Regions from separate parts of the Microbacterium sp. JZ70 genome, predicted to be linked through region 2. Evidence: predicted binding sites of a transcription regulator. Region 2 holds the regulator's gene; each other region holds the start of a gene.
What was found. The regulator LexA, encoded in region 2, represses DNA repair genes until DNA is damaged. The targets are predictions, from matches to a motif close to TCGAACANNTGTTCGA.
Positions count from the first base shown of each region.

Region 1: a site for LexA is predicted at 1,086-1,101, ahead of M1D46_RS16370 (DUF222 domain-containing protein). Genes of this name have one in related genera too.
Region 3: a site for LexA is predicted at 956-971, ahead of M1D46_RS14930 (DUF222 domain-containing protein). Genes of this name have one in related genera too.
Region 4: a site for LexA is predicted at 1,464-1,479, ahead of M1D46_RS05710 (DUF222 domain-containing protein). Genes of this name have one in related genera too.

Region 1 covers NZ_CP096405.1:3,559,207-3,561,405, reverse strand. Annotated here, with positions in the region: gene M1D46_RS16375 (aldo/keto reductase) at 24-950, opposite strand; gene M1D46_RS16370 (DUF222 domain-containing protein) at 1,153-2,199, shown strand, end outside.
Region 2 covers NZ_CP096405.1:1,713,634-1,715,832, reverse strand. Annotated here, with positions in the region: gene M1D46_RS07765 (LysM peptidoglycan-binding domain-containing protein) at 1-318, opposite strand, end outside; gene lexA (transcriptional repressor LexA) at 570-1,253, shown strand; gene M1D46_RS07755 (methylenetetrahydrofolate reductase) at 1,323-2,199, opposite strand, start outside.
Region 3 covers NZ_CP096405.1:3,247,217-3,249,415, forward strand. Annotated here, with positions in the region: gene M1D46_RS14930 (DUF222 domain-containing protein) at 1-945, opposite strand, end outside; gene M1D46_RS14935 (response regulator) at 1,133-1,777, opposite strand; gene M1D46_RS14940 (ATP-binding protein) at 1,774-2,199, opposite strand, start outside.
Region 4 covers NZ_CP096405.1:1,272,929-1,275,127, reverse strand. Annotated here, with positions in the region: gene M1D46_RS05710 (DUF222 domain-containing protein) at 1-1,398, opposite strand, end outside; gene M1D46_RS05705 (RtcB family protein) at 1,784-2,199, shown strand, end outside.

The sequences.
Region 1 (2,199 bases), 1.8 Mb from region 2:
CGCGCGGGTGGCGCTGCGAGCCGCTACGCGGACAGGCGGTCGAGTTCTGCGATCTCCTCCGGCGCGAGCTCGAGGCGTCCGGCGGCGAGGAGATCCGCCACCTGGTCGACGCGCGACGCCGACGCGATCGGGGCGACGACGGTGGGGCGCGACCGAAGCCACGCGAGCGAGATCGTCGCGATCGACACCCCGTGGGCCTGCGCGATCCGCTCGATGCCGTCGATGAGCGCGAGGTTCTTCTCGGAGATGTACTCCTTCGCAGCGCCCGCACGCGGAGAGCCGGCGTCGGCCGCCGAGCGGTACTTGCCCGCGAGGAAGCCCTTCGCGAGGGAGAAGTACGGCAGGACGCCGAGGTGGAACTCCTCGGCGAGAGGGAGGATCGTCTGCTCGATGCCGCGCTCGACGAGGTTGTAGTGGGGCTGCACGGCGACCGGGTCAGGGGCGCCGATCTCGCGCGCGATGCGGATCCACTCGCGGATGCGCTCGGGCGTGTAGTTCGAGATCGCGGTGTACTGAACGAGGCCGTCCTGCACGAGCTCGCCGAACGCCGCGACGGTCTCCTCGAGCGGCGTCGACTCGTCGTCGAAGTGCGCGTAGTAGAGATCGATCGACTCGACGCCGAGGCGCTCGATGGACGCCTCCGCGGCGGCGCGGACGTTGGCGGCGGAGAGGCCGCGGAAGTCGGGGTGCTGGCTGACCTTGGTCGCGACGGTCACGCCCTGCGGCTTGCGATCGGCGAGCCAGGCTCCGATGATCCGCTCGCTGTCGCCGCCGCTGTTGCCGGGAACCCAGGCGCTGTACGAGTCGGCCGTGTCGATGAAGTCGCCGCCTCCTTCGACGAAGGCGTCGAGGATGCGGAACGACTCGTCGCGGTCCGCCGTCCACCCGAACACGTTTCCGCCGAGATTCAGGGGGAAGACGTCGAGCTCGCTCGTGCCGATCCGTGCCATGGTGCCTCCAGTCGTTCGGTGATCCGGCTTCCAGGCTATGAGCTGTCGGATGGCCGGGGCGCGGATCGCGGGGAGATCAGCGGATGCTGCGGCTGCGTTCGCGGGGGAGGGACGTGCAATCGTGTGCGAACGAGCTCGAAGAAAACTTCTAAAAACTCTTGCGCGACCAATCGAACAGAACTACTATGGAGTCATGTCGAGGATGACATCAGCACTCAGCGAGAGCCTGGCGGCCCTGCGTGCCGACGTCGCTGACCTCGATGTGGATGGTCTCGCTCCGGACGAGCTGAGGGCGCTGACCGATGTGCTCGGCGCCCTCCGGCGCAGCGTCGATGCGTCGCTCGCCGCGGCCTCGGGAGAGATCGCCCGGCAGTCGCGCCGCGAGCTCGGCAAGGACGGGTTCGCGCGCAGGCAGGGGTACTCCTCGCCGGGCACTCTGCTCTCGGCCACGACGGGTGTGACGACGTGCGAGGCTGCTCGGCTCGTGCGCGTCGGCGAGGCGATCGCGCCGCGGATGAGCCTCGTCGGGGAGCGGCTGCCCGCGAAGCACCCGCATGTCGCCGAGGCGCTTCGGGCCGGCGCCCTCGGCCTCGCCGCAGCGGAGGCCATCGTCGGCATGCTCGACCGGGTGGTCGTGCGCGCCGGCACGGCGGCCTGCGACGAGATGGAGTCGATCCTCGTCGCGCAGGCCCCCGGGCTCACGAGTGACGAGCTGCGGCGCCTGCTGCTCGATGCCGAGATGCGGCTCGATCCGGATGGCGCGGAAGTCCGAGAGCAGGATCGCCGCGATCGGCGCATGCTCGCGTGGCGCACGGAGCGCGACGGCTCGGTGTCCTTCACGGGGCGCGCCGACCCCGAGACGGCGGCGCCGATCGTCGCGCTGCTCGACGGCATGGTGACGCAGCGGATGCGCGCGAACGAGCACGAGCCCGACGAGGCGCGGCGCGATCGCCGCACGCGGCTGCAGATGCAGATCGACATCCTCGCCGACGTCGCTCGGCATGCTCTCGGCTGCACCGCCATCCCGACCCGCCCCATCGCCACGATGGTCGTGCGGATGGACTACGACACCTTCCGTGCGGCACTCGATGAGCAGAACGGCGACGCGTCGGGCGGCGGCATGGCGACCATCGACGGAATCGAGCAGCCCGTGACCGCCAAGGCGGTGCGGCGCATGGCGGTCGATGCGCAGATCATCCCGTGCGTGCTCGGCGGCAAGAGCGAGATCCTCGACCTCGGACGCAGAGAG
Region 2 (2,199 bases):
CTCCTGCCCCGCGGCGATGTCGCTCCCCGGGAGCTGGTTGAGGTGCAGGATCTCGTCGACGACGTCGCGCGGGTCCGCCTCGGGGGCGACCGCCTGCGCGATGTCCCACAGGGTGTCGCCCGCCATGACCGTGACGGTGTCGAAGGTGCCGGCAGGCGCACTGTCCTCGCGTGAGGCGAGGGCCGCGCCGCCGCTGAGCACCCCGAATCCGATCGCCGCGACGAGCGGAGCCGCGGCGAGCGCGGCGAGGACCCGGCGGCCGCGCACCGTGAGGCGGAGGCGGGTCGAGCGTGCCGGAGCGGAGCTGGTCGTGCGCATGGCGGTTCCTTCCTGTAGATCACTTCGAGTCCGTCTGCTCGGCCGGGAGAGACGGACCCGAAGTGATGTTCCGAACCTATCTTCGATGTGGTCGCGGTGTCAAGAACTCTCTTCGAACGGGTTTCGCGACTTCTGCGAGACACGCTCGAACAAATCTCCCGGAATCCCGTCGAGATCCGCTAGCGTCGTCCTGACGGGACCACCACATCACGCACCTCCGACATTCGAGCGGGGCAGCGAAGGAGCACGACATGACGGATGCGGGCACGCGCGAGGAGAAGCCGCGCACGCGGCGGCGCAAGAACCTGAGCGACAAGCAGCTGGCCATCCTCGAGGTCATCCAGCGCTCCATCCAGCACAACGGCTATCCGCCGAGCATGCGCGAGATCGGCGACGCGGTCGGACTGAAGTCGCTCTCGAGCGTGACGCATCAGCTCGGGCAGCTCGAGCTGAGCGGCTACCTGCGTCGCGACCCCGGGAAGACCCGCGCGATGGAGGTGCTCATCGATCTCCCGGGCTCGGCGGCCGAGAACCCGGCCGACTCGGGCCCCGCGGTCGGCGACGCCGCTCTCGTGCCGCTGGTCGGCCGCATCGCCGCCGGCGTCCCGATCACGGCCGAGCAGCAGGTCGAGGAGATCTTCCCCCTCCCCCGACAGCTCGTCGGCAAGGGCGAGCTCTTCATGCTCAAGGTCAGCGGCGAGTCGATGATCGACGCGGCGATCTGCGACGGCGACTGGGTCGTCATCCGGTCGCAGGGCACGGCGGAGAACGGAGACATCGTCGCGGCCATGGTCGACGGCGAGGCGACCGTCAAGACGTTCCGTCAGCGCGACGGCCACACCTGGCTCCTCCCGCGCAACTCGGCGTTCGAGCCGATCCTCGCCGACGACGCTGTGGTCCTCGGCAAGGTCGTCGCCATCCTGCGCGCGGTCTGACGGCGCACATGAGGAGGGCGGGAGCCGGTCGGCTCCCGCCCTCCTCGTGTGCCGGGAGCGAACCGGCGGTCAGGAAGCCGCGGTCTCGCGCAGCGCGACCCCGGCTTCGCGCAGCACCGCGAGCACGGTCTCGTGCTCGTTGAAGGCGTAGAGGTGGATACCCGGGGCCCCGCCGGCGAGCACCTCGCGCGCGAGGTCCGCCGCGTAGGCGATGCCGATCTCCCTGCGGCCCTCGGGGGTCGGCTCGACCTCGAGCGCGATCGACAGCTCCGACGGCAGGGGCTCGCCCGTGAGCTCGAGCATGCGCGCGAGCTTGGCGGGAGAGGTCACGGGCATGATGCCGGGGAGGATCGGGATGGTCACGCCCGCGGCCCGGGCGCGATCGACGAAGCGCAGGTAGTCGTCGGCATGGAAGAAGAGCTGGGTGATCGCCGCCTCGGCGCCGGCCGCCTGCTTCGCGAGGAGCGCATCGAGGTGCTCGAGCGGATGGCGCGAGCGCGGATGCCCGTTGGGGAAGGCCGCGACGAGCGTGCGCGCACGCGGGGCGCGGTCCACCCGCACCGCCTCGGGAACGCCCGGGATCGTCGTCTCGCCGTAGGGAGCGCGCTCGGCCTGCACGCGGTGGATGAGCTGGACCAGCTCGGCCGAGGTCCGCAGGTCGCCCAGGAACGCGTCGTCCTCGTCCTTCCCGGCGGGCGGGTCTCCGCGGATGGCGAGGAAGCTGAGGATGCCTGCGTCGAGGAACTCGCGGATGAGGGCGCTCGCCGTCGCGTAGTCGTTGCCGACGCACGTGAGGTGAGCGAGCGGCTCGACGTCCGTGTTCTCGCGGATCCACCGCAGCACGCGCAGCGACGCACCGCCCGTGGAGCCGCCCGCGCCGTACGTGACGGAGAGAAAGTCCGGGCCTGCTGCGGCCAGGCGGCGGATGGTCTCCTCGAGAGCCGCG
Region 3 (2,199 bases), 1.5 Mb from region 2:
GTCCGCGGCGTTCCCTCCCGCCTCGACGTCTCCGCCGCCGCTGTCCGGCCCGCCGCCCGCGTCGCCGGTTTCGGTGAAGGTGACGTTGCGGGCGGGGTTGGTATGGGCGGAGAGGAGGTTCTGCAGGAGGGCGCCGGCTTCGGGGACGAGGGTGCCGTTGACCCGGAAGGCTCCGCTGGGCAGGGGTGTGAGGTTCAGGGCGCGGTCGCGTTCGGGCCGGTCGGGGTCGGGCTCGGTGCCGTCGGCGGTGAGCACGTCGATCCACGCCTGCGCGTGCACGTTCACCACCGACAGCGGCGGGACCGGCGCGAGCTCCTCCAGCGGATCCCGCCCCGCCATCGCGTCCGCGTCGGCCGCGTCCGCGTCGGCAACGCCCGTGTCCATACCCGGGTCCGTGTCGGGGTCGGTGTCGGGGGTGATGGTGCCGGTGGCGAGGGCGACGAGGTGGCGTTCCATGAGCTCGACCCGGTCGGGGTGCCCGCCGCCGCGGCGGGCGGTGTCGACGGCCTTCACGATCCCCGCGGCCACTTCCGCGCCGAGCAGTCCGGACGCGAGCCCGGCGGCCACGTGCACGCACCGGGGATCGAGGTCCTGCCCGGTCAGGGCGGTGCGGGTGCGGGTGGCTTCATCCAGCCGCACCCGCCCGCGCAGCTCCCGGTTCGACGCCCCGGTGAGGCGTTCGAGCAGCTCGAGCCCGGTGCGGCACCCGTAGCGGCCCGCGAGCGGGTCGTCGTCGCCGCGGCGGGAGCGGGCGTCGACCTCTCCCGCGACCCGGGTGCGCAGCGCGTCGAGCGTGCGCCCGAGGTGCTCGACCTCCCCCGCGGACGCGATCAGGTCCGCGTCCGTCACCCCGCGCACGCCCTCGGCCAGGCCTTCCAGTCGCGTCAGCGCGTCCCGGACCGCCACGCCCGGGAAGAGAGGTTCGAATCCTGGCTCCTTCGCCATACGGCCAGCATAGAACATCGATACGACGAACGCACCACTTTTCTTACCCTGATCGGGATGTTTCTGCGACGAGCGCTAGCACACACCACCGACATCCACCCAGCACACCAGACGACAGCCGCACCAGACGACAGGCGCACCAGACGACAGGCGCACCAGACGACAGGCGCACCAGACGACGGAGGACTCAGCTCACGCGATACCGGTGCTCAGGGCGTCCGGCCGATCCGTACTGCAGCGCCACCTCCACGGCGCCGCGGGCCGCGAGCTCTGCGAGATGCCGCTGCGCGGTCGCGCGCGAGACCCCCACGCGCTCGGCGAGCTCGACGCTCGAGGCCTCCCCCTCGGCGAGCGCGTCGAGGATGAGCTGCTGCGTGCCGGCGCGGGCGGGCGTCGTCGCCGCTCCCCCGTGCAGCACGGCCATCGCGCGGTCGATCGTCTCCTGCGTCGCGCTTCCGGAGGCGAGGAGGTTGCGGAACCGCGCATACCGATCGAGCCGGTCCTGCAGCGCCCGCGGATCGAAGGGCTTCACGAGGTAGTGCAGCGCACCGGAGCCGAGCGCGCGGCGGATGGTGGGCACGTCGTCGGCCGCGCTCAGCACGAAGCGATCGATGCCGGACTCCCGCCCGATCTCGATGCCATCGCCATCCGGCAGGTAGACGTCGAGGAGCAGCAGATCCGGACGGAGGTCGCGGATGGCCGTGCGCGCCGACGACGCGTCGCGCACGGGCGGGAGCGCCTCGAAGCCGGCGCGCGCCGCCACGATGTCGCGATGGATGCCGCTCACGCGGAAGTCGTCGTCGACGATGAGCACTCGGATGTCGCCGGTCACGTCGCGTCCCCCTCTGCCGTCATCCCATCCTCCCCGTCGTCGGCCGTTCGCGAGCGCATGACGCCGGGCAGACTCGCCGCGAACACAGCACCATGCCCGACGCCGCGGGCCTCGGCCAGCCACAGCTCGCCGCCGCGCCGCCTGGTGAAGCGCCGAGCGAGGGGCAGCCCGATCCCGCGGCCGTGCACGCGCGACGACACGTCGTCCTCGGCCGCCCTCGCGCGCTCGAACACGCTCTCGGGATCGTCGACGCCCGGCCCGGAGTCGACGACCGTCACCGCGAGCTCTTCCCCCGCATCGAGGAGCGATACCTCGACCCACCGGGGCTCCGCTCCGGCCGCGGCGGCTGTGACGGCGTTGTCGACGAGGTTGCCGAGCACGGCTGCGACGTCCTCGGGCTCGGCGACCGCCCCGACGAGGAA
Region 4 (2,199 bases), 440 kb from region 2:
GTCAGCATCGATCTCGACCTCGTCCTCGAGAGATGGCCACTCCCCCGGCGGCGCGGCGCCGGATCTCGCCCTCGGCTCCGGAAGGGACTCGAACCGGACCTGGGGTCTCGGGCGGTCGACCGAGGTCCGCCCGATCGGGCTTACCCACTCGAGCACCCCGGGGCTGATCTGGCGGACGGTCCACGGCGAGTGGTGCTTGTCGAGATGACATCCCTCGCACAGGCACTCCAGATTGCCCACGCACGTCTCCCCACCGCGCAGATATGGGATCGTATGGTCGAGATCCGCCGTCGCCGCTCGGTTCTCGCACCCCGGGCCGCGGCACGTTTCGTCCCGCGCGAGGAGGAACCGGCGCTGCGCCGCGGTGGGGGCGTATCGGTCCACCGTGAGGAGGGCTCCGGTGTCAGGACGCAGGAACACCCGGTCCCACCCCGCCGCGTGTCCGGCCAGGTGCCGCGCCGTCTCCGGGTCGACCGGACCGTGCCCGGCGACGAAGGCGGCCTCGTCGTCGAGCCCCACCAGCGTCTCGACGGGGATGACGATCTGCACGTTCGCCTGGATCACGTCGAGCGCGCCGCCCTCGCGGAGCGCGTGCGCGGACGGCCGGCCCGTCAGCGCCAGGTCCGTCCACAGGTCCGCCTCGATCTGCGACTGCGTGCGCGGGTCGACCTCCGCTGCCGCCTCCGGCCCGCCTTCCGCTTCCGCCGCCTTCCGCGCGCGGCGGTTGTCGGCGACGATCGCTCGGGCCATGCTCCGGATGCGGTCCCGCGCGGCGTGGACCTCGGCTGTGGAGGTGATCAGCTCGAATCTGCTCACGCCATCTTCGAGGTCATCCACGCGGACCCGTCGACGCGCGCGTGCGGCGGCATGCCGGTCGGCGATCGGCGTCGGGCACAGTCGCTCAGCGAGCTCGATCGCGAAGGCCCGCAACTGGCCGGGCGAGGCGGTCTCGGCGAACCCGATCGCCGCCTCCTCGTACTCCTGGTCGAGCTCTTCGGGCAGCCGCTCCCCCGCCCGCCGGATCACGTCGACGTGCCGCACGGTGATCCGGCCCTCAGCCAGCGCCTGAACCGTCGCGGGGTACCGCTCGACCAGCGCCTCCGCGTCTGCGAGCTTCGTCATCATCCGCGACTTCGACTCGTGCAGCACGCCCGCGGTCTCGCTCGCCATCGAGCGGAACGGGAAGTCGTACGACGAGGGTCCGCCCGCGCGCTCCCGCTGCACCCGAGCGATCCGCGCGGCCTCGGCAAGCGCCTCGATCTCCATCGCATCGGCCTGCACGCGCAGTCGCCGCGAGGTCTCCAGGCGCCCGCACAGCGCGCGGGTCGACGCGATCTCGTCGTCCGTGAACTCCCACGGAACGCTCGAGAACCCGCTCGGCGACGTCATCTTCGACATGCCTCCAGAGTACCGACCGCCTCGGACATTTCACCGAAGAATCTCGATCTGTGGATAAATCACCTGCGGACATCCGTTCGCATCGGTTCGCGATTCCGAGGCGGCCCCTTGCGCGCCGACACGGCCCGCCGGTAGGGTCGCAAGGCTGTGCCGACCGGCACACGCAGCGAGTCGAGAGGACGACGCGATGAGCCCGCAGCGGGAGCTTCGCCGGGCGGTCCTGGGCAGCAAGCCCCAGAACCGCTCTTCGTCGACCCCTCCGGCGCCGGCCGTGTAGCAGCACCCGCTCGCATCACGCCCCGCACCGCACAGGTCCGGGGCGTCTCCTTTCCGTCACGCGGAGGAGGTCCGCGGACCAGGACCCGCGGATCGAAGGAAAGGAATCATGGAGAGGCTCTCGGAACGCCTGCTGTCGTGGGCGAGCCTGATCGACGAGCAGACGGTCGAGCAGGCGCGCACGTCCTCGCGCATGCCGTTCATCCACCCCCACGTGGCGCTCATGCCGGACGCGCATCTCGGGCTCGGCGCGACCGTCGGATCGGTCATCCCGACACGCGGCGCGATCATGCCGGCCGCGGTCGGCGTCGACATCGGCTGCGGGATGATCGCGGTGCGCACGCCGTTCACGCGCGCGGATCTCGTCTCGCGCGATCTGCGCGAGCTCCGCGAGCAGATCGAGCGCGCCATCCCGCTCTCGGCTGGGCACGACAACCGCAAGGTCGTCGCCACAGCCGAGCCGCGGGTGGCCGAGCTCGAGCAGCTCGCCGCCGAGGCGGGCTTCGATCCCGCGAAGCGGGCGAG